3 regions of the Paenibacillus sp. FSL L8-0436 genome follow, and region 1 is predicted to be linked to each of the others. Evidence: riboswitches for the same ligand, from Rfam matches in the RefSeq annotation. Region 1 holds a riboswitch; each other region holds the start of a gene.
What was found. Region 1 has a riboswitch for cyclic di-AMP ahead of NSS79_RS18590 (APC family permease). Riboswitches for the same ligand answer to the same signal wherever they lie in the genome.

Region 1 (10,059 bases):
CGATAATTTCCACTTCAGTCTCCAGCTCGACTCCGAATTTATCCTTCACTGCAGCCCGTACATGCTGAATAAGTCCGATATAATCGCTCGCAGTGGCATTATCTGCGTTGACAATAAATCCGGCATGTTTACGCGAGACTTCCGCACCGCCAATCCGGGTCCCTTGAAGCCCGCTTTCCTGGATCAGCTGTCCGGCATAACGGCCCGGCGGCCGCTTAAAGACACTGCCGCATGACGGGTATTCCAACGGCTGCTTGGATTCACGCAGATAGGTCAATTCATCCATGGAAGCTTTAATTAAAGCAGCATTTCCCGGATTTAGTGCGAATCTGGCTTCCAGCACAATATATTCACCGCTAGCAAAGACACTTTGTCTGTATCCCCACTGAAACTCATCCCCTTGCAGGGTGACGAGCTGCCCTGCCTTATTGATGGCAAGTGCACTTTGCAGCACATCCTTAACTTCGCCTCCATAAGCGCCAGCATTCATGTAGAGAGCACCGCCAACTGTTCCGGGGATACCGCAGGCAAACTCAAGACCTGCCAGTTCCTGCTCCAGAGCATACCTGGATACATCAATGATCTTAGCACCGCACTGGGCGTACAGAAGATCTCCTTGAATTCCCATACTGTTAAGGCCTGAGGTCTGCAGGACGATCCCGCGGATTCCACCGTCACGGATAATTACATTTGAACCATTTCCCAGTACTGTGAGAGGAATATCATTCTTCCGGGCATATGTAACAATATTTTGAATTTCCTCATAAGTGGCAGGTTCAGCCAGTATATCTGCACGGCCGCCCATTTGGGTGAATACATAATCCTTAAGCACTTCATGGCTTTTTACCGTACCGGCTGGAGCCAGTTGCTGCAGATCCTCTTGAATTTTGCTGATATTCATCTTTCATGCTCCTTTTACGCTATGAAAATAATAAATCTTACCTTCTATAATGTTTATGTTGATCCAGCTTTACTTTGAACTATGGCAACCACAACTTTAACAACGAACAGGCTCCCTTGTCAATGACGGGAGCCTGCTGCGGTATGCCTGCTATTTTTAGTATGAAACAATTCTTACAGTTATATCCTAAACCTGCGGCGATGCAGCTTGAATGCGGTATTCGGCTCTACGTGTGGCCCGTTCCTCTTCTTTCAGACGGGGGCAGGTATAGCAGACACTTCCGCCTTCAGTCCGGTAATACAGACAGCAGCGGTTACGCATGTGTACCCTCTGCTCTGGATCAGCAAGCGATTCGATCTTGCGTACCTCAACATCAAATGGATTTCTGGGAAGCTGGAACACTTCCGCAGCCAGGCCTTTCCTCAGATAACTGTAGTCGTCCTGCACGTGAATCAGAAATTCCTTATTGCTGTTGCCTGCTGCAAGCATTTCAATGTAGTAGTTGAACTTAGACGGGAGCTGTCCCCAGATCTCCCCCAGTATCAAACCGCTGGCGGCAGACATTGTACGCAGCAGCGGGCTTGCTGTGTTTCTGTAGAACTCTGTGAACACTTTATTACGCCAAGTAACCCGACCCTGTTCGTCAGCAGGCGCTGGCTCTATCACCCAGGAATTCAAAGAGAAGGCAACGCGGCAATACCCGCTCGCCGGAATGAGATGAATGCGCAAATTAGATAAGTTGATCACCGGCACATTGGAATATAACGAGACCGTATATTGTACTGCCAGCGCCACGCTGGAGAACCAGCCGCCGAAGTATGCAGCTACAGCCTTATCGTCCAGCGCCTTCATCAGCGGTCTGTAGCAGTCCATAAATGCTCTCATACCCTCTACACTAATCAGATCCTGCGCTGTAAATGAATACCTCGCCTCCTCTGGAGGAGATGGATAAAGATCAAATTTGCTGCCTATGTCTTTTATCTGTGCCTCATTCATTCCGTTTCCTCCTTAATTCCCCTAGCTAATCCTTCACTTGTCAATTACATGCCGACAGCTTTATAAGCAGCAAGCTCGTAAGGAAGGCATAAAGGTACACCTGTACGCGGATCGGGAACGATATCACATTCGATTCCGAATACCTTGCGAAGCACATCTGGTGTCATAACCTCCATCGGGTTCCCTTCGCTGATGACGGTGCCTGACTTGATCGCTACCATATGCTGCGCGTAGCGGGAGGCATGGTTCAAATCATGCACCACCATAATGATTGTGCGGCCCTCTTCCTGGTTCAGCTTCTGCAGCAGCTGCAGTACTTCCAGCTGGTGAGCCATGTCAAGGAACGTGGTCGGCTCGTCAAGGAACAGGATATCTGTCTGTTGTGCCAGAGCCATGGCAATCCAGGCACGCTGGCGCTGTCCACCGGAGAGGCGGTCGATTGGACGATCATGGAACTCTTCCATCCCGGTAACGGAAATCGCATTGGCGATAATCGCGCGGTCTTCAGGAGTCATTGTGCCGAAGCCCTTCTGATGCGGGTAACGCCCGTACCCAACCAGTTCGGATACAGTCAGTCCGTCCGGAGCCGTCGGGTTTTGCGGCAGGATGGCCAGTTGACGAGCCACTTCTTTAGTAGATAGGGTATGAATTGATTTGCCGTCGAGCATAACATTGCCGCTCTTAGGTTTCATAATCCGCGCCATCGTCTTGAGAATCGTGGATTTCCCGGAGCCGTTCGCTCCTACCAGCGCTGTGATCTTCCCTGTTGGGAGAGACAGGTTCAACCCATTAACAATCGTAGTCTCCGCATAACCAATACTCAGCTGTTCTGTATTCAAACGTTCCGACATGATCTTCACTCCTTAAAAATTTTATGGAGCATGCGCTCCTTTAAGATTAACGACGCAATAAAACTGACTTTGTAAGCATTCGCTTAGTTTTATGGAGCATTTTGCCCCTTTAGTTAATCAGGCCTTTGATTTGGCCAGTAAATATAGGAAATAGGGAGCGCCGATCAGCGCAACTACAATACCTGTCGGTATTTCAGCCGGCTGCAGAATCCAGCGGCCGATAGTATCCGCGGTAAGCAGCAGCAGCGCGCCGATTAAGGCACAGGCAGGTAGCAGCACCTGATGCTTCGGTCCAACGAGCCTGCGGGCGAGATGGGGCGCAATCAGCCCCACAAAGCCTATGCCGCCGCTTACGGCGACACAGGAGCCGGACAGCGCGACTGCGGCGGCCAGCAGCAGAATGCGTTCCTTCTCCACTGGCATGCCCAGCCCCGCCGAGGTTTGGTCCCCGAGGTTAAGTACATTCAGCACCCGGGCTTTGTAGAACGCAAATGGCAGCAAAATAGCTATCCAAGGTGTCAGCGCAAGCACAAATCTCCAGTCGCCGCCCCAGATTTTACCGGCCATCCAGATCGCCACAAACTGATAATTCTGCGGATCCAGCCTTAACGACAGGATCAATTGGAAAGCATAGATGCCTGCACCTACAGCGATCCCAATAAGTATCATTCTTGTCGGCGAGAGGCCATCCTCACGCCGGAAAGACAGGAAATAAATAAGTGCAGCCGTAAGACTTGCTCCGGCCAGCGCCAGCAGCGGAAGAACAAAGATTGGAGCTGCCGAGGTTGCCGGAACAAATGAGATAAAGATAATCACCGCAAACCCGGCACCGGCATTAATTCCCAGTGTGGAAGGCTCCGCCAGCGCATTGCGCGACAAGCTTTGCAGAATGCAGCCGGAAACCGCAAACCCTGCGCCGACAAGCAGCGAGATCACTATGCGCGGCAGCCGGAAATCAAAGAGAATCAGCTTTTGCTGCTGCGTTCCCTCTCCAAAGACTGTGTGTAAGACATCCAGCGGTGATAATCGCATTAACCCGGTGTTCATACTGACAATAAAGATGACCACGATAAGAACCGCAAGTGAAGTCAATATGGCTGCTTCCCGGGTACGGCGTTGTTTCCCGGTGGGTGAGCGCAGAGCTTTGCTCATGACAGCTCCCCCTTCCGTTTACTCGCCAAGTAAATAAAGAACGGCACGCCGATCACTGCGATTAAAGCGCCTAGCGGTGTTTCATAAGGCGCGTTAATCATTCTGGCCGCAATATCAGCAAATACAATTAGTAAGCTGCCGAGCACTGCAGAGCAGGGAATAATCCAGCGGTAATCGACGCCAACCAGATAACGTGTAATATGGGGGACAATCAGCCCCACAAAAGCAATCGGTCCAACCGTCGAAACCGCGGAGCCGGCGAGAATCACTACAATAATAATCCCGGCTGTTTGCACTAGCCTGGTCCGCTGTCCAAGTCCCGCCGCTACATCGCGTCCGAGACTAAGGAGTGTAATGGATCGGGAGATCAGCAGAGATCCTATCAGAGCTGCCGCAATCCAGGGAAACAAAATACGAAGCTGTGTCCAATTCGTCCCGCCGATCCCGCCTGCCATCCAGAAGGCAATATCCTGGGACAGATGAAACAGAATCGCGATTCCCTGGCTTACCGCCAGCAGCATAGCACTTACAGCGGCGCCAGCAAGGGTCAGACGCAGCGGGGTTAAGCCGCTATGGGAGAGCGAGCCAATCCCGAACACAAGAATGGCTGCCGCTGCTGCGCCGATGAAGCAGTACAGCATAATGTAGAGAAAAGAAGCAGATGGCGCAAAAGCAAAAGCTAACGCCAATCCTGCGCCGGCACCGGCATTCAGACCCAGCAAGCCGGAATCTGCCAGCGGATTGCGGGTCATGCCCTGCATGATTGCTCCTGCGACGGCGAAACAAGCACCAACCAGCGCTCCCGCCAAAGCACGGGGAATCCGCAGTTCCCGAATAATCTGATGCTGCTGCAGATCCGGATTAAACCGGAAGACTGCCTCCCATACCGTCACCAGTCTAATATCCGCGGAACCCACCGAAACGGAAAGTGCCAGACCAAAGACGACAGCGGCAAGGCCGAAAATCAAAATAACTACCGCAGCAACCGGCCTTGTCTTCAGCGGTTGATCTCCTGACGGATTTGTACTGTTAGTTATAGAACGTGTGGATGACACCATAAGTCTTCCCCTTAATAGGATGAGTTCAATGCTCTAATGAGAACAACTATCATTCTCATTATCGCAAATATCTGAATTATGTACAAGCTTTCACAGCTCGCACTTTCACTGTGAACGATTAAGTTAATGTCCTAAAAAAAGGTGCAGGTCATTGTATCTCAAGATACAAGAACCTGCACATCCCTCCACCGTTGAAGAGTTCTCTCTACACACAGTTAAGGCTGATTATTTCACGAGAAAACTCAAGACATCATCAATGGTTTTGGAATTGGCAATGGCTCCGCTGTACAGCCAGCTGCTTGCCTCGCTAAGTTCATGAACATTTCCAGCCTTAACCGCAGGGATACCCTTCCAGATTGCTCCGTTAAGAATGTCAGAGGCTTCGGTCTTGTCACTGTTCACCAGGAAGATATGATCTGCGGTCAGTTCAGCCAATTTCTCCAGCGTGATCGGATTCCAGGTCGCTCTGGATGCCGCAGGAATTTCAGTAACCAGGTTAGGTTGCTTCAAACCCAGATCCCCGTACACTACGGCACCACTGCTGCGTGTTTCATCTACTATAAAGAAGTTCTTCGACACCAGCCACAGAATGGCGACCGAATCATCACCAATGGAGCTGCTGATTTTGGCTTTTGCATCTGCTGCTTTTTGATCGTAATCCGCAATGGCTTGTTCAGCTTCAGCGCTCTTGTTCAGGAGCTCACCGATTTTGAGCAGCGATTTGCGCCAGTCTTTGCTAATCTTGTCACCAAGGACATAAGTAGGTGCGATTTTGTTCAACTGGTCATACAGACCGTTCTGCACACTGGACTCAGACTGCACAATGTGGAAATCCGGTGCAAAGCTGGTCACAGCCTCCAGCGGAAGATCATAGCTGATGGTTGGCACATCTTTAAGATCAGCAATCAGATATTCCTGGGTTCCGTTTGTCACGGACCACTGCGCTACCGGGGTAACGCCCAGTGTTACCAGGTAGTCTTCCATATAAGAAGCAAGTACGCGCTGCGGATTAGCCGGTACCGTGACTTCATGTCCCATGGCGTCTGTCACCGTTTTCTCTGTAGCCGGTGCAGTTGTTTTCGTTGGCGCTGCCGTTGCTTCAGCAGTAGCCGTAGGTGCAGCGGTAGCTTCCGTTCCAGAATTTGCAGCATTCTCATTATTGCTATTGCCGCAAGCGGACAAGAACAAAGTCATAGCCATACATCCGATCAATGCCAGCTTCATGCTGCCTGATCTCTTATTGTTCGAAAACATTAAAAACCCCTCCTGTATTTACATGCATTAATGGTCAAAGGTGTCCGAGGCCTTCGCCTTACTTTTTAAATGATATTGATTCTCATTATCCCTGTCAACAAAATTATTCGTTCTATAAAAAAAGGTTGCCTCCGCAAGCTACGGAAACAACCTCTGCTAACCATATTTATCTGCCTATTTGTGCAAATGATAGGGCACTGTTGCTACAACTATATCTTTTTGATTCATTAGATAAGAGCGAATGAACAGGCTGGTCTGATTATGCAGGATCGCCTGCCACCAATGTTTGGTAATGAACTGTGGAATCAATACGGTAATATGGTCTGTAGTAGCGGTCTTCCACTCTACGGTATCGATAAATTTCACCAGTGGGCGGAGAATGCTGCGGTAACGGGAACGAAGCACGATCAGGCGTACACCCGGGTTCCATTCCTCCCATTTTTGCTCCATCTTGTGAATCTCCTCTTCATCAAAACCAACGTAGACTGCCACCACATTATCTGTTAACGACTTCGCGTAACTGATCGAATGCAGCACAGCGCGTGTAACACCCGCAACCGGAACAACAACGGTACTTCCTTTAATCAGCGGTTTATCCGTGGCAGGACAAATGCGAAGCTGATCAGCTATATTCATATAATGACGGTGAATGCGGTGGAATACGAACATGACAACCGGCAGGAAGATGAAGGCCATCCAGACGCTGGAAAACTTGGTGATGATAAAGATAAGCGTAATCGTCAGGGTAGTCAGCATACCAATTGTATTGACTACAAATTTATTCTGCCAGCCTTTCGGCTTCGTTTTGAACCAGTGCACCATCATGCCAAGCTGCGACAGCGTAAAAGGGATAAATACTCCGACTGCATACAGCGGAATCAGCCCTTCTGTATTTCCGTGGAAAGCAGCTACAAGCACAGCCGACAATACTCCGAGAAAGATAATACCATTAGAGAAGCCAAGACGGTCTCCCCGGACCATGAAGGCATGAGGCAAATATTTATCTTTGGCGAACATGAACGCAAGCAGCGGAAACGCCGAGTAAGCTGTATTCGCCGCCAGGAACAAGATGACGGCCGTTATCCCTTGGATGAAAAAGTACAAACCGCCCCGGCCAAACGTAGATTCGGCAATTTGCGACACGACGGTGGATTTCTCATTAGGAGTAATCCCATACCAGTACGCCAGCAGTGTAATGCCGGTGAACATCAATCCGAGGATGCCTCCCATCAGCATCAAGGTTTTGGCGGCGTTTTTTTCCGCTGGAGCTTTAAAATTCGGAATGGCATTCGACACCGCTTCTACCCCGGTGAGTGCCGAACAACCGGAACTGAAGGCTTTGAGCAATAGGAACAGGCTGACGTTGGAAACGGCGGAACCGATCTCCGGGATTTCGGCATGAGCGCCGCCTGTAATATATTTGTACACCCCGGCAATGATGAGTACAAAGATAGAGACCACGAACAGATACACCGGGATGGCAATAAATGAAGCGGACTCCGTCACCCCGCGGAGATTAATAATCGTCAAGATCAGAATGACGGAGACTGCAATAAGCACAGTATGATTATGAAGACTCGGAAAGGCCGATGTGATCGCATCCGTTCCCGCCGAAGCACTAACTGCAACCGTAAGAATGTAATCTACCAATAAAGAGCCGCCAGCCAAGAGGCCGGTAGGAACGCCCAGATTGCTTTTTGCCACGATATACGCTCCGCCGCCTTGCGGATAGGCAAAGATGGTCTGGCGATAGGAAAAAATAAGGATGGCCAGCAGGCCCAATACGGCTAATGCAATCGGCAATGAATACCAGATGGCGGTGAAGCCCGCGGCCACCAGTACAATCAGAATTTGCTCCGTTCCGTAGGCCACAGACGAGAGTGCATCGGAAGACAGAACAGCCAGTGCTTTCACCTTGGATAACTTTTCATGATCGAGTTCGTTCGACTTCATCGGACGCCCGATCAATAGTCGTTTTACCTTGCTTACCATTGTAGTAACAGTTCCTCTCTTTGTTGAGTTGAAACGGTAATACCGCGCGCCGTTTTCATTGGCAGGTTTCATAAATGCAGGCACAAAAATAAGCATACGGAAATGATCCGCATGCTTACGCATGCTCATTATCCCACCCTTGCTTACGAGGTTAGCTGGCGGATTCGGGCTGTGGTAGCCCTACGGTTCCGGTCATACTGACCTGCCTCCGATTCACCCCATTGACGTTGCCGCCAAGTTTGGTTCCCCCGTTTTTCCTTGCGGAAAATTCAGCGCATATTCAACTTCTCACAAGGACTAATAATAGTCTACAATAGCTTTTCAGTAAAGCGGTGAAAAAAATGAAAAAAGAATGAAAAAACATCCAAAAAGCTCAAATCCAAGATCGGGGATAAGTGGATCTTTCATTCTCTTTCATTATCCCAGCGTTCCGTGATTTTTGAGTGTTTTGGATGTTAATTGTGACAGAAATTAAGGAAATATTTATGCTCTAAATTCTGCAAAGCCTTTTCTTATTCTGCTGGCTCTTCTTGGCGCCCGGTCCAGAGCAAAATTGCGATTAGAGCAAAAGCAATCAACGCAAGCAGAGGTACCGTAATGAACCCTAAAAAGTTCAAATAATCCTCATTGCAGGGTACACCAATTGTGCATGGCAAGATTTTACTGAGTGCAGGGATTTTCTGCTCCGCGTAATGGTACAGGGAGATGCTCCCGCCTATCAGACATAAAGGCAGCACATAAGGAATGATGCGTTTATCTCCCCGGTACGTGGCAATTCCGAGCAGAATCAGCTGAGGATACATAAAGATACGCTGGAACCAGCATAGCCTGCAGGGTTCATAATGCAGCACTTCACTAAGATACAAGCTTCCTGCTACAGCAATTACAGAAACAAACCAGGCCAGATACAGGCAGTGGCGTCTGCAGAAGGTAGAGAATTTCATCATTTGGCATCCGCCGAATCAAGGGCGATTTGCACCTGCGAGTCGATGGCTTTGATATCAAAGGCCTTGTCTACCTTGACTCCATTAACAAATACAGTAGGAGTAGAGGTCACTTTGCTGTCTTCGGCCAGCTTCATATCTCTCTGCAGTTCACTTTCATAGGTGCGTTCCTCAATGTCTTTACGCAGGAGGTCAAAATCTATCGGCAGGTTCTCTTTCTGCGCCAGGCTTACCAGGTAATCAGCGGTCGCCCACTCTTCGCTCTCCTCGCCCTGATTAGCATAGATTGCGTCATAATAGGTCCAGAAAGCTTCACTGTTCTGATGATAGACAGACAAAGCTGCTAATGAAGCTGTTTCGGAATCCGGTCCAATAAAGGCCATATTTACGAAGTAAAAGGCTGCTTTGCCCGGAGTTACGTATTTTTCAACAAGCTGAGGTTTGATGGTACCGGTAAAATCTGAACACGCCGGACATTTATAATCCCCGAATTCGACAATTTTGACTGGAGCATCCTCTTTTCCAAGTCTATGCATCTCGCTGTAATTAAAGTCAGAGTTCCCTTTTGGAATCAGCATGATAAGAGCGACAAAGATAATGATAACGGCTGCTACTGTGCTGAAGATCAGAATTCTCGTTTTTTGCTTCTGCTTTTCCTGTTCTGCCCTGCGCTTCTCCTGCTTGCCCTGTTGGGGAGCCGCGGCACTGTTTCGTTTGTTTTTGCTCAAAGAGAGTTCCTTTCCGTCCACTCAGGACCCGGGTAATGAAAGTCATATAATTTAAAATTATATAATTAAAGTTCTCTCTTTGGCAAACTTCCATAACAAACTTCAGCTCACACCGCCTTTGTTTTCAACTTACTGTTCGGGGTCTCTCCTTCCTTGCTGAAAAGCTGTTCCTTAGCCAGGTCC
Region 2 (10,059 bases), 3.5 Mb from region 1:
TCGATAAAATTTTAAAAGGTCCTCAAGATTTTAATCTTGCAACATCGCAATCGCTTAAGATTATTGAACCAATAGGATATGCAAAACCTGAAAAAAAAGAAAATAAGATTACTCGTGAAGAATATTCTGAACTAGAAAAAGGGGAGAAATATATTATATTTTTGATGCAAAATGACCAAGGTCAGTACGTTGTAATTAACGTGAACAACGGTAAATTCAACCTTAATGAGACAGAAGTTTCTTTTGCTTCGGATTCAGAGAATGTAAAACATGAAAAAATTAAGAAGGAGGTTTTTTCGAAATATAAAATAAAAGAATAATGATTTATTTATGATACCAAATAATAATGAGCTGCATTATGCGCGCATTGAAAAGTGATCATAGGTTTTAACTAAGGAAGCCGTGGTTCGGAAACTGCGGCTTCCTTTAGTTCGCCCAGCATGGGTGCTATCTTTAGAGTTCATGTCCAGAATGGTGAAGGCAATATTAGCCATTAGCTTAGACAAGGGTTTCCACCGTGAACTGAGTCAGTACCTTTAAGCTGGTGCGGATACTTCTCGCTGGCGGATACACCAGTCTTTCAAACGATAGATAGATGGTTTCGAAGGAAGCTGCAAATGTGCCTTTGGAAGCACTGGAAGAACCCACGAATCAAAGCTGTTGACTATGATGCCTCTGTTTGCGTTCTAAGGCTTGTTTCTATACGTCTCTACATATAGAGAATGGAGAGTTCAGGATCCTGCTGGTTAAATGAAGGGTTATAGTGTACCTTATTTAATAAGATAAGGAGTGGTAATCTTGAAAAAAAACAATCAAATCCCCGCGATCCTCGCAGCTTCAATTCTGCTGATTCTGCTCAGCAGCATGCTTAAGCCGGAGGGCTCTACCCTGCTGGGTGTGCTGCAGACGTTAATGCTCGGAGTGGGCTTGCTGGGCTGCTGTACAGCGGCCTGGAGATTCGCCAAAGGCGGCAAGGGCAAGAGCTGAGTATAAATAGAAAAGGCCGCAGCACTATGCTGCGGCTTTTTCATGCGCTTTGACAAGTTGCTATATTCCATACGCAGCTATACAACAAACAAGTTTGCTTCAGGCCGCAACGTTTCCAACCGGCACATTTGCTCGCGCACATGTCTCAGCCGGGTTTTCAGCACTGGCACGCTTTGCTCAAGAATGGTGCTGATTGCCGGCAGGGGCAGCAGCATGCCGTACCATAACACCTGCACAATCTGATCCTCCCAGGCTAATCCATTGGAAACAAAGAGGCTGCACTCCTCTGCAGCCCGGGAGCATTGCTGAATGCACTCCCGGTACGCATCCAGAGAGAAAGGCTGCGGGATGAAATCATCATGAAGGTACCGGGTATAAAGCTCAGTGAAGGTCTTCATCGCAGTCTTTTCAGCAACGGCACCCTCTCCCAGCAGCAGACTGGTGAGTGCATAAATATTTCCGGTGTTCTTTTGGACATATTCCGCAAACCCGCTGGCAGCTGTCCATTCCGGGGATAATGGGTCTGGCATGTCTTCACGTTCCTTCCTGAATAAGAAATTATAAGATGGAGAAATAAGCGATGGATCTGTCCATTAGCTCGGCTATGTCCGGTTCCTGCCAGCTGCCTTTATGCAGCAGGGAACTTGAAGGTTTATAGTACATCCGTCTGAAGGGGGGCGTACCGCCGGCCCCAGCTGTACGGGAATAGGGGACCATTTGCAGATGTGACGTGACGACCTTGCCTTGCAGCTTGGCTTTTAAATCCAGCAGGGCCGTTTGCACGATTTCTTGCTGACCCGGCTCCCACTGCGCACCTAGCTGCTGTACAATTTCTATGGCTTCTTCCAGCCTGTGATTGCGTATACTTCTCAGAAAGCTGCTCCATTTAATGACGTCAAAATGATCGCCTTCCGCAGACAGTATCCCCGCTCCCCAGCTGCACCCAGCCTTGCACGTAAGCTTCAGCACACCATACCGGCATTTGCCGGATGACTCCGTGGCATGATGGAATGGCCAGGGGGCATCGAATACAAACACTTCTATACGTAACAGCCTGCGCTGGTTCATTTCGTTTTCCCTCCTACCCATTTATAAGCTGCAGCCTCAGCACAAAAAACCGCAGCAGAGGAGGACCTCTGCTGCGGTTTTGGTACAGGCTTAAATACACCTGGCGCAAAAACGTGGCGGATCAAGGTTCTCTCTAGTCGCTTACGGGGTTAGCTGTCGGATTCGGACGGTGAGAGTCGCCCTACCTAATGAGACCACAGTCTCCTTCGGATTCACCCCAAGAAAGATAAGGTAATGGATAATATGAAGCTTATCCCTTCTTATCTTCCAGGTAAGGCCCTGCGGGCCTGATGGTTCCCCCGTTTCCCGCATTGCGGGAATTCAGCGTTCATATCGCATTTCATGTATTGGATTCAAACCGAATCATACTCTTTTCGCATGAGCTTTGTAAAAAGGAAAAAACATTCTTCTGAGCCGATTTTCAGGGGATTATGGCAAAAGACACGATAAGAAGTGCTAAAAGGGTATTTATCAACGATTTTCAGCTTTTTATCTCGTGTATACGACTGCTTTTGATTTAGGGTGATCAGAGCACAAAAGGCAATTTGCTCAACATCGGGTGAATAAAATCACAACGCTGTATGCTTTTTCGCAAATCGTTGATAAGCCGAGTAAATAAGAGTAATGATGAGATTGAGGCTTAAGTAAGCGCTACCTGATCTGGAATGGGTTTACTAAATGCATTATTTTGGCAGGTTTGGCGGTTTACAAGGCCGTGACCGCCAGAGTATGATTACTTCTGTTTACTACACAATCGAATACGCAGTCCGCTTAATTTCCGTTATGGAAAGCGGGGGAACCAACAATCGGCAGCCGATGTGAGAGTCGGAGCCGGTTATGGGGTGAATCCTGTGAAAGTGCGAGAGAATGCTCGCATGGATACAGGTAGGGCGACTCTCACTGCCCGAATCCGACAGCTAACCTCGTAAGCGTATTAGAGAGGATGAGCACAATGTGACCGTTAATTGGACCACAGAGGGAATTCCTTTGTGGTTTTTTGCTGTGTTCGTACGGGCAAATGAATGGAAGTCCTAGGCCGGAGGAGAGGAAGATATGGCGAATTCGGAAGAATATGTACTCATTAACGCTCCGACTAAAGCGGGGGAGCATTTTATCAAAATCTTAAAGTTCAGAGGCTACAAGATCGCAGGAATCGCCAACAATGCGGCGGAGAAGCGGCGTCTGGAGGAGCTGGGAATCGAGGTCAATCTTGTGGTGGACACACATCATCAGAATACATGGTTCCGCCCCTCTTTTCCGGTAGGAAGAGTATTTCTGTTCGAGAGCAGTGTGACCTTATGCTGCCGGTATATCCAGATGTGCCGGACCTGGACGACAAAACCAATATACGTAATTACGACTTCGATGAATCCCAGACTGGTCTATAAAGGACTTGGAGCGGATTCCGTCATCTATTCCCACAGCGGAAATGTCTCTTTTCTGGCGGATGTCTCAACGAATCCGGGATAAGGCCAAATAAAAGGGCAAATAAAAGGCATCCCCTGGACAGAGGTCCAAGGAGATGCCTTTTTCAAAATACAAATATTTATATGCCTCACGCTATGAATTATTCAGCGGTTGCTCCAATAAGCTGCTTAAGTTCGGAAACGTTGAAGCCTTTGACTGCGCGGCCTTCGTACACAGTAACAGGCACACCCATGAAGCCCAGCTTCTCGACTTCTTCCTGATACACTGTACTTGTCATAACATCACGCACCTCGAAGCTAAAGTCTTGCTCAGTCAGCCACTGTTTCACTTGATTGCAGTCGCTGCATCCTGTGGTGGAATAGACAATTACCGGCTGGCTCATTGGCTTACAGCTGCCTTGATGGCGTCCCGGGTGATTTTCCAATGGGAGGTGTTCCAGCGCACTTCGCCGTCTTCCAGCAGGAAGATCTGCGGAGATTCATGCTTGATCCCGAAATCTTCGGCAATCTGATTGGACAGCGGACGGTCTTCAATCACATGCACAATGGCAGCTGGAGTCTCGGAGCCTTGCACATAGGCTGTGAATTCCTCATTGGCCTTGGCGCTGATCGGGCAGGTAGTGCTATGCTTGAAAAGCAGTTTTTTACCTGGTTGCGCAACATATTGCTGCAGTTCTTCCAGAGTATGAAGTTGTTGGATAGACATCGGTATCTCACCTTCCTATAAGTACTTGTAACTACGATTGTAACATAGTTCAAAATTAAATCAAAAAGGAAGTTAGAGCAACTCTTTCAGTGGAATTACAGTCCCATGAAGGACGTTGAAAAAACGTGACTGCCATGCTAATGTGAGAGAGATGCCGCGTGTATCCTGAAGAATCGTAAAGGGTGTGTCCATAATCATGAAAAGGGTTGCTTTTGTTACCGGTGCTGACCGTGGTTTAGGTTTTTTTCTGGCAAGCTGGCTTCTAGAGAACAAATATTCCGTATTTGCCGGTCAGTATATGAAGGAGTCGGAATCGCTGGACGCACTGAAAAAGCAGTACCCGGACCGATTAACTCTGATCCCGCTGGATATCAGCGACCGTGAGAGTGTCAAGCAAGCGGCACGCAGCATTTCGGGCAGTACCGTTCATGTTGATATGATTATCAATAATGCCGGTATTATTCATAGAGCTGATGATGCCACGATGCTTGTTGATATGGACGATGAAGCCATGGCTCACATTTATAATGTAAACACGCTTGGTTCTTTGAGGGTCAGTAATGAATTGATGGGCCTGTTAATGCAGAGCAAGCAGAAATTGATTGTTAATATCTCCTCAGAAGCCGGAAGCATTGGCCGGAACAAACGGATTAATATGTACGGATACTGTATGTCCAAAGCGGCGCTTAATATGCAGTCCTCCCTAATACACAACCATTTGAAGGTGATGGGCGGGCAGGTTATGGTCTTTCACCCCGGCTGGCTGCAGTCCTATATGAATGGTGAGAAGGCTCTGGAGGCACCTATTTCTCCTGAAGAGTCGGCGCGTAAGATTATGAATATCGTGCAGGAGCACAAGAAATATATGGGTGAGGAGCCGGCTTATCTCGACCTGGACGGCAATGCCTGGCCCTGGTAACTATACACGAAGAGAAGCAGGAAGAGAGGCGGGAAGAACATGTCTGAAGGGAAAGCACTTGCACTTGGCAGCTACAGTGAGGTGAAATACCATCCTTTTGCCGGTGTGGATCACGAGATTAAGCGCATTCTGTCACCTGATCTGCAGGTGGAGGCTTCCGAAGATTACAGTCTCCTGAACAAAGACAACCTTGAGGGATTGAAGCTGGTTATCGCCTATACCGAATTTTCCGATCAGAAAATAGCCCCGGAGCAAAGTGCCGCTTTGCTGTCTTATGTAGCGGGGGGCGGAGGTCTGCTCGTTGTACATAACGGAATCTCCCTGCAGCGGAATCAGGAGCTGGGCGCCATGCTGGGCGCGCATTTCACCCATCATCCGGAATACACCTCCCTGCATATGAAAATACCGGAACACGGGCATCCCATTATGCAGGGGATCAGCGAATTCGTCATCGAGGACGAGCCGTACTACTTTGAAATGCATCCCTATTTTGAGACGACTGTACTGGCAGAGTACCTTCATGAAGGGGCCATGCGTCAGGCAGCCTGGTGCCATGAGTTCGGACTTGGCCGTGTAGTTTATCTGATGCCGGGGCATCATTTGCCTTCCTTCTCGGCAGAGCCGTTCCGCCAGATGATCCGCCAAGGCGGAATGTGGGCAGCGGGTCTGCTGTAACTCCTACCTTTGAATCGTTTTCGCACATCAAAACAGCTGCACGTTCCCCAAAAGGAGCATGCAGCTGTTTTTTTGATGTATGAATGTTCCAGCTTCGGTCAAAATAGGGTTACGAATAAAAAGGGGGACGCATGGAATGTGGAAGATGCTATGGGATCTTGTGCCCGGCTGGAAGGTGCTGTTTCAAGGTTTTGTCATCTTCGTCGTTCCGGTCGTCTTAACCCGCCTAATGATCTGGCTCCGAATGAAAGAGGGTAAGGCGAGCACCCGGGGAATGCGGGCTGAAGGCAAAAAGGGCGGGGGTGTTCCAAGCTCCGAAGATACGGGGGAGGCGGATCAGACCAGCATCGCTGTGCAGAATAAAAAATCCGCCGCAGCCGCACCCCTTGTTCAAAACAACGCTGGACAGGCAACTCCTTCCCTGACCTATACCGGAGAGTTCCAACATGATGTTCAGTCCTTCAGGGAGATAAGTACCGATATGTCCGACGTCAATGTCAGAGAGCTGCGCATCGGAAGCCTGGAAATCAAGGCGGCGCTGTTTTTTGTGGATGGACTTACAGACAAAGAAGGCATGGACCAGAACATCCTGATGCCCTTGATGAACACAGTGCGGCCCTTTGAAGGCATGAGTACAGCCCCGCCAGCAGAGATATTGAAAGGAATTATCGTGCATCAGGTAGTACAGGTCTCGGAAATTGCATATACCGACCAGCTGAGACTCTCGCTGCAAAAGGTATTGTTCGGCTCTGCGGTATTGTTAATTGACGGAATGTCGGAGGTTCTTATACTAGGTACCCCGAAAGGCAACACAAGAAGTGTGGAGGAGCCGATATCGGAGGCGCTTCTTCGCGGTCCGCGGCTGGGGTTCAATGAAACGCTCAGTGATAACACGGCGATGCTGCGCAGACACGGGCAGAGCACGGAGCTGGCCATGATTTCTTTTACCGTGGGCGAGCGAATTGAGAAGGAATTGGTGCTGACCTATCTGAAAGGCGTTGCCAACGATGAGCTGATTAAGGAAATCACCCGGAGAATCAAAACGATCAACATAGATGATGTCCAGGAATCGGGATATTTGGAACAACTCATGGAAGACAACTACCTCAGCCCCTTTCAGCAGATCCAGAACACAGAACGGCCGGACCGGGTCATGGCGGCGCTGCTGGAGGGAAGAGCGGCCATTCTTCTGGACGGCACACCGTTTGCGCTGATAATGCCGACTACCTTCGGAATGCTGCTGCAATCACCGGAGGATTATTATGACCGCTGGTTTTCGGGTTCACTATTGCGGCTCCTGCGTTTTTTTGCCGCATCAGTCTCGCTGTTTGCTCCGGCGCTCTACATCTCTTTCCTCTCGTTTCATCCCGGGCTGATTCCTACCAAACTGGCGATTTCAATCATCAGCTCCAGGCAGGGGGTCCCCTTTGCTACATTAATTGAAGCGCTGATTATGGAAATCTCTATCGAAATATTGCGTGAGGCCGGCCTGCGCCTGCCCAAACCCATTGGACCGGCCATGGGCATTGTCGGAGGTCTGATTATCGGCCAGGCAGCGGTGGAGGCGGGGATTGTCAGTCCGATTCTGGTCATTGTCGTTGCGGTTACAGCGATCTCCTCTTTCTCGGTTCCCATGTACAGTGCGGGGATTACCTTGCGTTTTCTCCGTTTCCTGGCGATGTTTTTCGCTGCTGTATTCGGACTTTATGGCGTTGTTATGTTTTTCCTCCTGCTCAGCAGCCATTTGATTAAGCTGAAGAGCTTCGGGGTTCCCTATTTAAGCATGGTTACTCCCTACAGGATGAGCGACCTGCGCGATTTTATTATCCGCATCCCCCTGCAATTGATGAAGCGCCGTCCGGCACTGCTGCAGCCGAAGGATCCAATACGTAAAAAATAAACGAGAATTCAGGAGACTGAGGTGAGAACCATGAATGCGAAAGTACAGGATAGCATCACGACGAGCCAAGCGACCATTATTATGGTCAATTACATCCTCGTAGCAGGCGTATTCACCCTTCCCCGGACAACTGTACAGGCCGCCGGCACTCCTGATGTATGGATATCACTCATTGTGAGCGCCTTGCTGTCCATGGTGGCCGGCACGGTAATTGTCCTGCTTAGCCAGCGGTTTCCGGGCAAGACCTTTTATCAGTACAGCAGAATCATTATCGGCAAGCCGCTTGCAGCGATTCTGGGAGTGGTCATCGCCGCGTATTTTCTATGTATTTCCGGATATGAGCTGCGTTCGATGCAGGAGGTTACCGGATTCTTTTTGCTGGAGGGGACACCCTATTGGGCGGTTGCCTCTGTATTCATGTGGATTGCGCTTTATTTATGCAGAGGGGGAATTAATGCGCTGTCCCGGATGTGCAGGCTGATTGCCCCCATGGCCGGGGCGATTTTTTTCGGGGTCTGTCTGCTTAGCCTGAAAATATTTGATATAGACAACCTCCGCCCAGTGCTCGGGGAAGGGCTGGGGCCGGTATGGAGAGGCGCTAAGCCGACAGCACTGACTTATACGGCAGGTGAAGCGCTGCTGTTCCTGGTAGCTTTTATGGAAAAACCCAAAAAAGCAGGGCGGGTGCTTGTCGTAGGGACATTGATCTCTATGATCTTTTATGTTGTTGCTGTTGTCATGACGATAGGGGCACTTTCCATAGAGGGTGTAGTCACCCGGACATGGCCCTTCATCGATCTGATACGCAGCTTTGAGGTGAACCTGCTGTTTGAACGTTTCGAATCCTTGCTCCTGGTCATCTGGATTATGCAAATTTTTTGTACCTTCTGCATTTCCTTCTATGGAGCGGCGCTCGGAATATCGCAAATCTTCAACAAAAAGCTCGACCATTGTCTATTCGCCTTGCTTCCGCTTGTTTATTTTATTACGGAAACTCCTCCGAATATCAATGGCCTGTTCGCATTCGGCACCAGCCTTGGCAATTGGGCCATTCTGCTGTTCGGATTGCTGCCGCTGCCGCTGCTAATTATTGCACATTTCAGGAGAGCCGGATCATGAAGCGAATCGTACTGCTTGCTGTGCTTCTAATTCAAAGCATAGGGTTATCCGGCTGCTGGAGCAGCACACCCATTGAGAACTTAAATATGGAAGTGGCCGTGGCGCTCGACATAGCGGATGAAACACCAATCGAAGAGGATTTTGAGCAGAGGGGCGGGGAGTACCCGAAGAATAAACGAATGTCCTGCACCTACCAATTTATCGTACCCCAAGGTTCAGTGGGTTCCAAAAAAGAAGGCGCATCCTCCAGAAATTTCTATAATATGACTGAAACCGGAGACTCCATCTTCGAAGCGATCCGTGAACTGTCGCTGCGTACAAACAAACCTCCCATTGGACATCATCTGAAGGTCATCGTAATCGGCGAGCAGCTGGCACGTTCTACCAAGCTTTCAGAGCTGATCGATTTTTTTAGCCGGGATAATGATATCCGCCCCAGTGTGCTGATTCTCGTCAGCAAGGGAAAGGCCAGTGATGTGCTGAACAACGTGCTGCCGGGTCAGACACCGGCGTTTGTGCTGGAGGGGATATTTGGCAACCGGGACCGGAACCTGCGAATCTGGGAGCCAGTGTCTATCGCCAAGGCCGCAGGTCCCCTGCACGGGAAGACCACCTTTATGTTGCAGAATGTAATAGCTGCGAAGAATGAGATGAAATTTGCCGGAGCCGGTGTGATTAAGGGAGAGACGGGCAAGCTGCAAGGCTTCTTAAACGAGGAGGAGCTGGAGGGTGTGGTCTGGCTTACGGGAAAAGGGAAAGGCGGAGTGCTTAAGACCAATGAGGATGGCAGCGGCAGGCTGATTACTTATGAGGTTAAGTCCATGGGCAGCAAAATCAAGGCTAAGGTCGAGGGAGGCGAGATCTCTTTTGCCGTGAAGATCGAGTCAACGGGCAGATATGCGGAGACTTTCGCACATGGAGGACAAAAGCTGGACGCTGCTTATATGAAGCAGGATGAACTGGTGCTGCAGGATAAGGTAAAGGAAATGGCCAGAGCCTCTGTGGAGACAATGCAGCAAAAGCTGCATGCCGACGCCGCCGGATTCGGCAAAATCCTGCGTATTCAGCATCCTGCTGTATGGAGAAAGGTGAAAGGGAACTGGGATGAAACCTTCAGCCGGGTTCCGATAACCATTGATGTCAAGCTGCATATAGAGGAATACGGGGCTTCCGGAACCACCACCGAATAAAGCACGGTTATTCAAGAAAGTCCTTGACCCTTACACTGGTGTCAGGGTTTATACTTGGAATAGAAGTT
Region 3 (10,059 bases), 3.4 Mb from region 1:
TTGCTGCTCCGTTATCCCGATACACACGCCGGCGGCAGCGGAGTAGGCAGATTGCTGTATTACATCGAAGGACAGACTGCACTCGGCACAGACCCCGGGGTGCTGCGCTGGCTCTGGTTGCTGCTGGCCCTCTCAGCGCTACGGCTGCTATGCTCCCCCTTTATCCGTGCAGGGCTGCTGCATGAGCTGCACCAGGAGCGCAAAGGGGAGCGGGGAATGTTCTTTTTTCCCGGAATGAAGCTTTACGGACTCCCCGTACTGCTGTTCAGTCTAGCGGAATGGCTTCTGGCCGCAGCACCGCTGTATTGGCTTCTCCCCAAAATGTACGGGCTTCTCCTCAGCGGTATTCTCGATTATACCCTGCTGCTGAGACTGGTTCCTTATGTTCTGGCCTGGCTCCTGTACTTCTACCTGATCCGCATTCTGCTGCTGTACATGCAGTTTGGCTTCACCGGAGGAACAGGCATGTTCTCTTCCTTGCTGGTTGGCCTGAGGGTAATCCTCCCTTCCACCTGTATATCTGCACTGTTCGGCGCCTGCGGCCTGCTTCTGCTGCTGCTCTCCGGAGTGACCGCACTTTTCTGTCCAGGCCTGCCCGCACTGCTGTTCCGGCAATTTTCACCGCTTCCCTCAACGCTGTTCAAAATGTGGAGCATAGCGGGGCAGTATCACCTTTGGTGCAGCAAAACATTTCCATAATAATTACGCCAGTCCCTTGGCATAATAGAAGAGTCACTGCCCCAGATAAAGGGCGGGACTCTTCTTTTGGTTACAACGTGATTTAGGGTATTTGCAAAACTGTAAATCCTCTGGTACAATGATGCCTGTACCAGTAGTAACAACTTTGTAATCTTTTGAAACTAATTTGAAGTAAATGAATGTGCCTTTAAACATTTAACCTTGTCGATACGTCACTGTTTCGGTGCATAAAACGCCAAATTCCCGGCACCGGGAAGTGGGGGAACCATATTTTGGGTGAATTGATCTCGCTTTAGAGGGGTCATAGGGGAACCTTCTACCGAATCCTTAAGCTAACCTCGCAGGCCTTGGAAGGAGTACATCTTTTGAAAAGTCATAATTTTAAGAAGAAATGCACCGCAGCAGCATTAGGGCTGGTGATGGTGTTCACGCTTGGAGCAGGGAGCGCTTTCGCCGACTCCAGAATGGATACGGTTATTACAAAAACACTCGGAACGTCATATAAAACCGGGGGCATAAGCACTGCCGGCTTTGATTGTTCTGGATTCACCAAATATGTATTTAAGAACGTTGGCCTTACCTTGCCCCGCACTTCCAAAGCACAATTCAGCGTTGGAACCGCCGTATCACGGAGTAACCTCCGTTCAGGCGATCTGGTATTCTTCAATACCCTTGGCAATGGAGTCTCCCATGTCGGCATTTATGTCGGCAACGGAAAATTCGCCCAATCTTCTTCATCCCGTGGTGTAACTATCAGTTCAATGAGTCAATCCTACTGGGCCAACCGCTACGTTGGAGCCAAACGAGTAATGAGCACAACAGCTTACAAAGCTATCGCTTACGATTGACATCCCTCAGGAATTCCATCCTCTAATAAATAATTGTAACTTATAGAAATCCGGAAACTGATTATTGCCGTAATCATTTCCGGGTTTTTCCTTTTTGTCTTCCTTATTCTACCTTTTACACGTATTTGAGGTCTGTGAAACACCTTTTTACTAAAAATCCCAACAAATCTAAGTTAAAGCTTACTCAGCGCGTAAATATAAGACCTTTTTAGCAAAGATAACTCTTAAAAAGCGTAAATATTATGCATTAATATGTTTTAAGTGATTGCCAACTGGCGAAGTCTTTGTTACAATTATCGCAGTGAGTTTTTAGTAACATTTTTGTAATTATTGAATCGGGTTTTACAAAGGTTTTGTCATGTATTGGTTAACAAGCTAATCCTAATCAACAGTCATGCCGAGTTCCCTAACCATTAGGGAAACGGGGGAACCGATTTTGGGTGAATTGACCTCCTATTCACAGAGGGGTCATAGGGGACCTTCAACCGAACCCTTAAGCTAACCTCGTAGGCATTTGGAAGGGGTATTCACTTTTGAAGAAGAAGTTAGCAGCAGCAGTACTAAGCTTTTCCATTATGCTTACCATCGGAGCAGGAAGCGCTTTCGCGGATTCCAAAATGGATAAAGTCATCGACAAGACCATCGGAAGTAAATACGTATCCGGCGGTGTATCGACCAACGGCTTTGATTGCTCCGGATTTACAATGTACGTTTTTGATAAGATCGGTATCAATCTGCCACACCAATCCGGTTCCCAATACCAAATGGGTACTGCCATTTCCCGGGATGATCTGAGAGCGGGAGATCTTGTATTTTATAATACAAGCGGTAAAGGTGTTTCCCACGTCGGCATTTATGTCGGTGAGGGCAAATTCGCACATGCTTCATCCTCCCGTGGTGTAACCATCAGCACGATGAGTGACAGCTACTACGTCAACCGCTATGTTGGCGCCAAACGGATCATGAGTACAGATGCTTACCAATCCGTTACTTCTGATTCCCAAGACAATGATGACGTACAATAAGTTGTCGTAAAACGGGCACTCTTCCATGATTTTTGCCGAAATCTGGAGGGGGGGCCTGTTTTTTTTGTCTATAAAATTACTTACCCCTCCCAATATCCGCAAAACATAAATCTCCCCAAATTTCCTCCATTTTATAAAATATTTTTACCACTTTGTCAAGTTTCCGCCTTTCAGAAAATTTCTGAGTCGAATCAGGCCAGTTATGGATATAATTAGGTATAGCCAGTGCTGTTGCTCCCCATGAAAGGAGGCCGGTGGCCTTATGATTAGCTCCCCCGTTACATTCCATGTAGTCCCCATGGAGATCAGCCATGCCGAAGACATCGCCGCATGGAATTACAAAGCGCCTTATAATATTTACGAATGGATGCCTTGGTCCCAAATGGAGGCGCTTGGCATTGAATTTGGCGATCCAGAGCTACGCAGAGACCAGTATGTTTCCGTGGTCAACGAGCAAGGCATCCTTTGCGGCTTTGCGCAGTTGTTTCCGATGGAGGGTGTCGTCAGGCTGGGTATTGGAATGCGCCCCGAACTTTGCGGACACGGTCTTGGCCACATTTTCATGGAAGCCATCGTTCAGGCCGCGCTGAAGCGTTATCCCGAGCGGGAGATTGATTTGGAAGTATTGACCTGGAACCAGCGGGCGATCCGAACCTACCAAAAATGCGGCTTCACGATCACGGATACTTATGAACGCCTTACTCCAACCGGAAATAAGCCATTTTATTGCATGGTCTATGATAAACAACATAACGATCCATTAAATTGAAAATTTTAGTATTGAAATCGTCCACTTTTTTGACACAAATGCTATGATAACGCTTCACCATCCTATATAATGTAGGAAGCAGCTTACATGGAGGGGACGGATGAAGATGCAGAAATGGATCATGGGCGGTTTGTTTTTCGCAGCCTGTGCCTTTGCGGTAGTGCTCTTGTTCACATTACCCGGCAAAGCAGAGGTCGCCGAAGAAAATAACCCGACGATGCCGCAAGTCACACTGGATGCCGCAAGCGCCGAAGCGATTGTACAGGCAAGCTGCATTACCTGCCACGGTGATCAGCTACAGGGCGGTCTAGGCCCTAGTCTGCAGCAGGAAGGCGGCCAGCATAACGCAGAAGAAATCTACACCATTGTTACGAAGGGACGCGGCCAAATGCCGTCTTTCAAGGATAAGCTTGCTCCCGAAGAGATTGCGAATGTCGCCATGTGGCTTGCAGAGAAGAAATAAACCTGACCTTAAAAATACAGAATGCCCGTACAAAGGATATTCAGAGCATCCTTGCACGGGCATTTTTATATCCATTCCTATGATAGGTCGGTTTCTCCTGCGCCTAACGCGTTTTATCGAAAGCTTCGTTAAATTCATGCGCCTGGCGGAACTCTAGCGCGGCAAGCCCGCTCTCTTCTTTTGCGGACAAGCGCAGAATTACCGTTTTGTAATCAATTGTAATATGCGGATGATGATCGAAGGCTTCCGAAATCGCGGCCACCTCATCCACAAAGGCGATACCCTTCATATATTCACTAAACATATATTTGCGCACCATCATATTCGGCTCCAGCTTCCAGCCCTCCAGCTTACTTACCTGCTCACGCAGCTCTTCCTCCGTAAAATGCAATTTGTTTCCTCCCTTACTAAGTTAGCCGTAAAGTCCGTACAGCCCAGCTCCCCATATCCTTTAAACAAAACATCCCTCAGCTTCGGTAAAGTCCAAGGGATGCGCCAGGATGGAGGCTTTTTTTTTCGGTTTAATGTATTCTAAGATCCCGGCAAATAGTACTCGGCATCTACAATTTTACCACGGGCCGCAGACAGGGGGCAAACCCTCCTCCCGTTACTCTGCTGTTCTGCTGCTCTAAACGAGTACAACCGAGGCCAAATCCTCTTCACCCAGCAAAATATTGATACGGTGCGTCTCCTTGTCATAGATAACCACACCACTGCCTACCTGGATAACAGGCTCGTTGCCCAGCGCGTAGAACAGATCCTCTGCGAGCGCTTCCCATACCTCCAGCTTGGATTCCTGCGGCAGTTCCTGCCATTCATCCGGCTCCATCTCAAAAAACACATACCCATCAGAAATACGTCCGACTGCTTCTGTCAAATCACTAAGAATCTCGCTGTAATCTCTTCCATGTTTCACACCCACGTGTATCACTCCGTTTTCTTCACAGATGAATAATAACTTACCTTATCATTATAGCCGAAAAAATGACTTCACAAAAAACGGAATGCTGTCGATAAATAAGAATATACGTGATTTGGTTACGTGCAGGGTGTCCCGCCGCTGTTCAAGGATGAAATATGCGGTCTGAACGGATCACTTCTTAATTCTCATGGACGAGGTGCATAAATGGAAATTTCAACATTACTAGGCTTAGTATTTGGTCTCATCGCAGTTGTCTGGGGAATGATGCTCAAGCATGCCCCGCTTACCAGCTTGGAAAATCCGGCAGCTTATGTCATTATCTTTCTTGGTACGACTGCCTCAATCTTTGTGGCCTTTCCCATATCGGAGGTCAAGAATGTACCCAAGCTGTTCAAGATCCTCTTTATTAAGAAGAAGATGGTCAGCAAAGCTGAATTGATTACAATGTTCATGGAATGGGCTTCCATTACCCGGCGCGAAGGTCTGTTGGCGCTGGAGTCCAAGGTCGATGAGATCGAAGATAACTTCCTCCGTAACGGTATGCGGATGATTATCGACGGCAACGACCAGGAATTTGTCCGCGATGTGTTAATGGAAGATATTCATGCTACAGAAGATCGACATAAAGCGGGAGCCCTGATCTTCTCACAAGCGGGGATGTACGCTCCTACCCTAGGGGTATTGGGTGCCGTTATCGGGCTGATTGCCGCTCTGGCGGATATGAGTGATATGGACGTTCTGGCGCACGCAATTGCCGGAGCCTTTATTGCTACATTGCTCGGTATTTTCACCGGTTATGTAATGTGGCATCCTATGTCCAACAAGCTCAAAAGAATTTCCAAGCGTGAAATTGAAATCCGGCTGATGATGGTAGAGGGTCTGCTGTCTATTCAATCCGGAGTATCGACAATCGCTATCAATCAGAAGCTTTCCGTCTTCCTAACACCTTCTGAACGCGTCAAGCTAATCGAAAAGGGAGGCGGCTCAAATGAGCAAAAAGACTAGACATGAAGAACACGAAGAGCATGCCGATGAATCCTGGCTATTACCCTATTCCGACCTGATGACGCTTCTGGTGGCGCTGTTCCTCGTTATGTATGCCATGAGTGCTACAGACGCCAAGAAATTTGAAGACATGGCTGACGCCTTCAGCTCTGCGCTCAGCGGTGGTGGCGGTGTTCTGGAATATCGTTCCGATGCCCCGACAAATACCCAGCTTGATCAGGGTAAACAAGATAAAATGAACAGTGTTATTGATAAGAATACTGGCGAATCCGACATGGCCAAGCTGCGGGCGAAAGAGCAAGAGGATCTGGAGAAACTAAAAAAGCAGTTTGATCAATATATTGAAAAGAACGGGCTGACCGATTTGCTCAGCACCAAGCTGAATCAATCGCAATTGATGATTACCATCAGCGACAACGCCCTGTTTGCTTCAGGACAGGCTGACGTAAAGGATGATTCCCGGCAGCTTGCCAAATCAATCTCGAACATGCTGCAGCAATTTCCTGATTATGACGTCCTTGTACAAGGGCATACGGATAATATTCCGATTTCCAATAGCAGCTACTCATCTAACTGGGACCTCAGCGTAGACCGTGCACTACATTTCATGAAAATTCTGCTGCTGAATCCGAATCTGAATCCCGTTAAATTCAGTCCTATCGGATACGGGGAATACCATCCAATCGCCCCAAATGACACAACTGCCGGACGGGCCAAGAACCGCCGCGTAGAAGTTTCTATCCTGCGCAAATATCAAGAAGTTACTGAACCAAAGGGCGTTACCCTCCCTAACCAATAATAGGCACTCAGATAAAAGAGCTGTTCCAAAGATCCCGCGAGAGATCTTCTGGAACAGCTCTTTGCTTTCTTCGGCAGCACTTTCTTACTGGCTACTGCAGCTCATAGTTAAGCATTTCCCCCAGCTCTTGCTTCTCCTGAGGCGACAGCTCACGCCACTCCCCGGTTTGCAGCGTCCCAAGGCGGATATTCATGACCCGGATGCGCTGCAGCTTTCTGACCTCATAACCAAAGGCGCTGCACATGCGGCGTATTTGCCGGTTCTTGCCTTCAGTCAGGATAATGCGGAATACCCGCTCTGTCATTCTTGTCACTTCACAGGGCAGCGTTCTGCCGCCCAGGATCTTGACTCCACTCGACATCCCGGAAATGAAGGAAGGCGTGACAGGCCGGTCTACAGTGACTACGTATTCCTTCTCATGCTTGCCTTCGGCCCGCAATATCTTGTTAACGATGTCTCCATCATTGGTAAGCAGAATTAACCCCTCTGAGTCCTTGTCCAACCGGCCGATCGGAAAGATGCGCTCCTGATGTCCGACAAAGTCAACAATATTCCCCTGAATGTGGCTTTCCGTGGTCGATGTGATGCCCACCGGCTTATTAAGCGCAATGTAGACGATCTGGCTTCCCGTTTCCAGCGGCTTGCCATCAATCCGTACTTCATCGCCCGGAACGGCCTGGCTGCCGAGTACGGCCGGCTCACCGTTAATGGTAACCCTGCCGCCTTCCACCAGCTTGTCTGCTTCACGGCGTGAACAATAGCCTGTCTCACTGATGAATTTATTAATTCTCATGATTGTCTTCACTCCGTTCTTTATTCATGCCCTGCTCTGCAGCAGGTTCAACTGGTGCGGGCAGTTTAATAATAACCTCCGTCCCGCAACCGTATTCACTGCGGATCTCCAGACTGCCTTTGTGAGCCTGGATAATCCGCTGGCTGACCATCAGCCCCAGTCCCGTCCCTGACTCTTTATTGGTATAGAACGGCTCGCCCAGCTTGGGCAGCATATAATCGGGAATGCCGCCTCCCTCGTCAGAGATCACAATAACAACGGAGTCTTCATCCATATACTGCTCCAGTGTGATGGTTCCACCGTCCGGCATGGCTTCAATGGCATTCTTGACGATATTAATAAACACCTGCTTGAGCTGGTTCTCCTCGCAATGCACCGTTGCCGGCAGCTCTGCGAACCGTGACTCAAACTCTATGCCAAAGAGATGGGCCTGGCTGCTCAGAAGGGAAATTACATCATTTAGAATGTGCCGGACATCCTTTTGCTGAAAGTGAACTGCCTGCGGCTTGGCCAAAATCAGAAATTCACTCACAATAAGATTAATTCGTTCCAGTTCGGAGAGCATTAAGTCAATGTGCAGCGGAACCAGTACCTGCTTTTCTTGTTGAAGCTGCAGGAATCCCCGTAGCGTTGTCAGCGGATTACGGATTTCATGGGCAACCCCGGCGGCCAGCTGTCCCACCGTAGTCAGCTTCTCAGAACGTCTCAGCAGCTCTTCGATCCGGTTGCGCTCTGTCATGTCACGGGATACGTGGACAAAGGCCTGTGGGTGTCCCTCTTCGTCGCGAATGATCGAGGTGCTGACACTAACTTCGACCATCGAGCCGTCCCGCTTCAGCCTTACAGTCTCTACCGGAGGCAGAACAGCGCCATTCTTCAGCTCCCTCAGCCGTTCTTCTTCCTGTTTCTGCACCGTAGCCGGCACCAGATAAGGCGGCTTAACCAGGGCATCTGCGGCACTCCAGCCGTACAGATCCTCAAATGCTCTGTTCGTACTGATGATCCGTCCATCCATATCTACAGTATGAATCGCATCGGAGGTACCGTTGATCACCGATTCCAAATGTTCTTTAACCGCCCGGTTCTCTTCCAGCGTCTGCCCTAACCGGTTCGTATGCTGGGAAAGATGGGAGGTCATCGCATTAATCCTGTGGGCCAGCTGTCCCAGCTCATCGCGGCTGTCCACCTTTAACGGCGGCTCAAATTTTCCTTTTGCCACATCATTGACCTTGGCCAGAATATCCTGAATCGGACGGGTTACCACGCCGGCAAGCACATAGCTGCACACGAAAAAAATGATAAGCAGCAACATTGAAGTAGTGATATTATTGAACAATTGGTCTTTGATGACCGAAGAAATGACCGAATAGTCCATGACTACTGAGACGACATAATCATCTGCACCCGGCTGTTTGATCGGAATGAAGCTTTTGAGCACTCTTTTGCCAAGAGCCTCCGTATCCAGCGTGACCGGCTGCCCTTTGCCGAGGGCTGCCATCATCGCCGACTTATCCTCCTCCACATTGCCAAAGATATAGGTGCCGAATTTAATAGGACGGCTGCGCAGCTTCTCATTCACGCGGTCTTCACCATTAGGCATCATGCTTGCAGAGCCAAAGGTTTTGGGATTGATTCCTGTGACCTCCAGAAGTCCAGAATTGACCTCTTTGGACTGCTGAACGATCTCGTCGGGATTCATAATTTTGACGTAATCACTCACTGCTGTACTGCGTATGTAAGGATCTATGATGTAGTTAGTCGAGGCATCGTGATAATATCCCCACTTTTCAATGAACTTAGGATTGGAAGTCGAATATTCAAAAGGTCCGGACCAGAAATTCTCAAGGCTCTGCCCCTGCTGAACGGATACTTTCTGACCGGCAAACAGCTCGAGAAATGCGACGTACCAATACCCCATTCCTTTGGTAGGCAGTCCAATCTCATTAGGATCAGACGATTTGGCAACCACTATATCATCATCAGTCTTGACCAGAAGTGAAATATTAGACACACCGAGCTTATCCGCCAGGTACACCAGCTGTTCATTCTTCACGTTCTTGATATCCGGGTCAAGCTCTTCAGAGGCTAAAATGGCGGCCATCCGCAGGTTCTGGGCCAGCTGATACTGCACATAGTTCGAGCTATAGCTGCTCTGTTCGACTGAAACGGCAATCTGCTTGGCGGTCATCTTCATATTATTTTCACTTTCAATACGCAGATTATCCCGGGCCGCGTAAAGATTCAGTGTAAGATTGAGCGCCAAGATCAGCAGTACGGAACCAAAAATAATAGCCGATAATTTTGTTTTTATGGACAAGCTGCTTTTTCACCTCTTATCCGCTGGTAAATTCTAGCGGAGTGTTCATGAATATCATACCTTTTGCCTATCCATTTGAAAAGACATTTCAGAGACGGGGCATATTTTGCGAAGCATTGAATTTTATAGGGAGTTTCTCTACAATGGATAAGAAAAACATAAGGTTAATCCACAGGCTATACACATATAAACATTTTATTAAATTCTGATGTGTACAATATTGTGTATAAGTCGGCGGTTATCCACAGACTTATACACAATTTGTTCAGAACGAATATTTGTTCGTTGCACAAGGTACAGAATACGAAGGGAAGATACACTTGAATATATTACTTGATGAACTGCCGCCCGAAGAGCGGGAGGCTCATGAATATTGGATGCGGGAGGCGATTGCGGAAGCCCGCAAAGCAGAGGCACTC

Region 2: linked by a shared signal. The riboswitch ahead of NSS79_RS02870 (hypothetical protein) and the one ahead of NSS79_RS18590 (APC family permease) in region 1 are both predicted to bind cyclic di-AMP.
Region 3: linked by a shared signal. The riboswitch ahead of NSS79_RS00505 (C40 family peptidase) and the one ahead of NSS79_RS18590 (APC family permease) in region 1 are both predicted to bind cyclic di-AMP.

The regions. Positions count from the first base shown of each region.
Region 1 covers NZ_CP151955.1:4,092,937-4,102,995, forward strand. Annotated here, with positions in the region: gene murB (UDP-N-acetylmuramate dehydrogenase) at 1-901, opposite strand, end outside; gene NSS79_RS18565 ((2Fe-2S)-binding protein) at 1,088-1,897, opposite strand; gene NSS79_RS18570 (ABC transporter ATP-binding protein) at 1,942-2,748, opposite strand; gene NSS79_RS18575 (iron ABC transporter permease) at 2,866-3,900, opposite strand; gene NSS79_RS18580 (iron ABC transporter permease) at 3,897-4,958, opposite strand; gene NSS79_RS18585 (iron-hydroxamate ABC transporter substrate-binding protein) at 5,184-6,212, opposite strand; gene NSS79_RS18590 (APC family permease) at 6,387-8,204, opposite strand; cyclic di-AMP (ydaO/yuaA leader) riboswitch at 8,330-8,489, opposite strand; gene NSS79_RS18595 (disulfide oxidoreductase) at 8,717-9,148, opposite strand; gene NSS79_RS18600 (thioredoxin domain-containing protein) at 9,148-9,876, opposite strand; gene NSS79_RS18605 (ATP-binding protein) at 9,984-10,059, opposite strand, start outside.
Region 2 covers NZ_CP151955.1:603,014-613,072, forward strand. Annotated here, with positions in the region: gene NSS79_RS02845 (hypothetical protein) at 1-320, shown strand, start outside; gene NSS79_RS02850 (hypothetical protein) at 588-719, shown strand; gene NSS79_RS02855 (hypothetical protein) at 799-987, shown strand; gene NSS79_RS02860 (hypothetical protein) at 1,065-1,517, opposite strand; gene NSS79_RS02865 (hypothetical protein) at 1,546-2,055, opposite strand; cyclic di-AMP (ydaO/yuaA leader) riboswitch at 2,180-2,392, opposite strand; cyclic di-AMP (ydaO/yuaA leader) riboswitch at 2,814-3,002, shown strand; gene NSS79_RS02870 (hypothetical protein) at 3,109-3,525, shown strand; gene NSS79_RS02875 (glutaredoxin family protein) at 3,623-3,865, opposite strand; gene ytxJ (bacillithiol system redox-active protein YtxJ) at 3,862-4,188, opposite strand; gene NSS79_RS02885 (SDR family NAD(P)-dependent oxidoreductase) at 4,385-5,107, shown strand; gene NSS79_RS02890 (ThuA domain-containing protein) at 5,147-5,782, shown strand; gene NSS79_RS02895 (spore germination protein) at 5,919-7,682, shown strand; gene NSS79_RS02900 (spore germination protein) at 7,713-8,801, shown strand; gene NSS79_RS02905 (Ger(x)C family spore germination protein) at 8,798-9,991, shown strand.
Region 3 covers NZ_CP151955.1:96,865-106,923, reverse strand. Annotated here, with positions in the region: gene NSS79_RS00515 (hypothetical protein) at 1-699, shown strand, start outside; cyclic di-AMP (ydaO/yuaA leader) riboswitch at 923-1,061, shown strand; gene NSS79_RS00510 (C40 family peptidase) at 1,119-1,547, shown strand; cyclic di-AMP (ydaO/yuaA leader) riboswitch at 1,933-2,075, shown strand; gene NSS79_RS00505 (C40 family peptidase) at 2,123-2,572, shown strand; gene NSS79_RS00500 (GNAT family N-acetyltransferase) at 2,835-3,341, shown strand; gene NSS79_RS00495 (cytochrome c) at 3,448-3,804, shown strand; gene NSS79_RS00490 (4a-hydroxytetrahydrobiopterin dehydratase) at 3,908-4,195, opposite strand; gene NSS79_RS00485 (hypothetical protein) at 4,433-4,726, opposite strand; gene motA (flagellar motor stator protein MotA) at 4,931-5,731, shown strand; gene motB (flagellar motor protein MotB) at 5,715-6,530, shown strand; gene rluF (23S rRNA pseudouridine(2604) synthase RluF) at 6,622-7,323, opposite strand; gene NSS79_RS00465 (ATP-binding protein) at 7,313-9,640, opposite strand; gene tadA (tRNA adenosine(34) deaminase TadA) at 9,961-10,059, shown strand, end outside.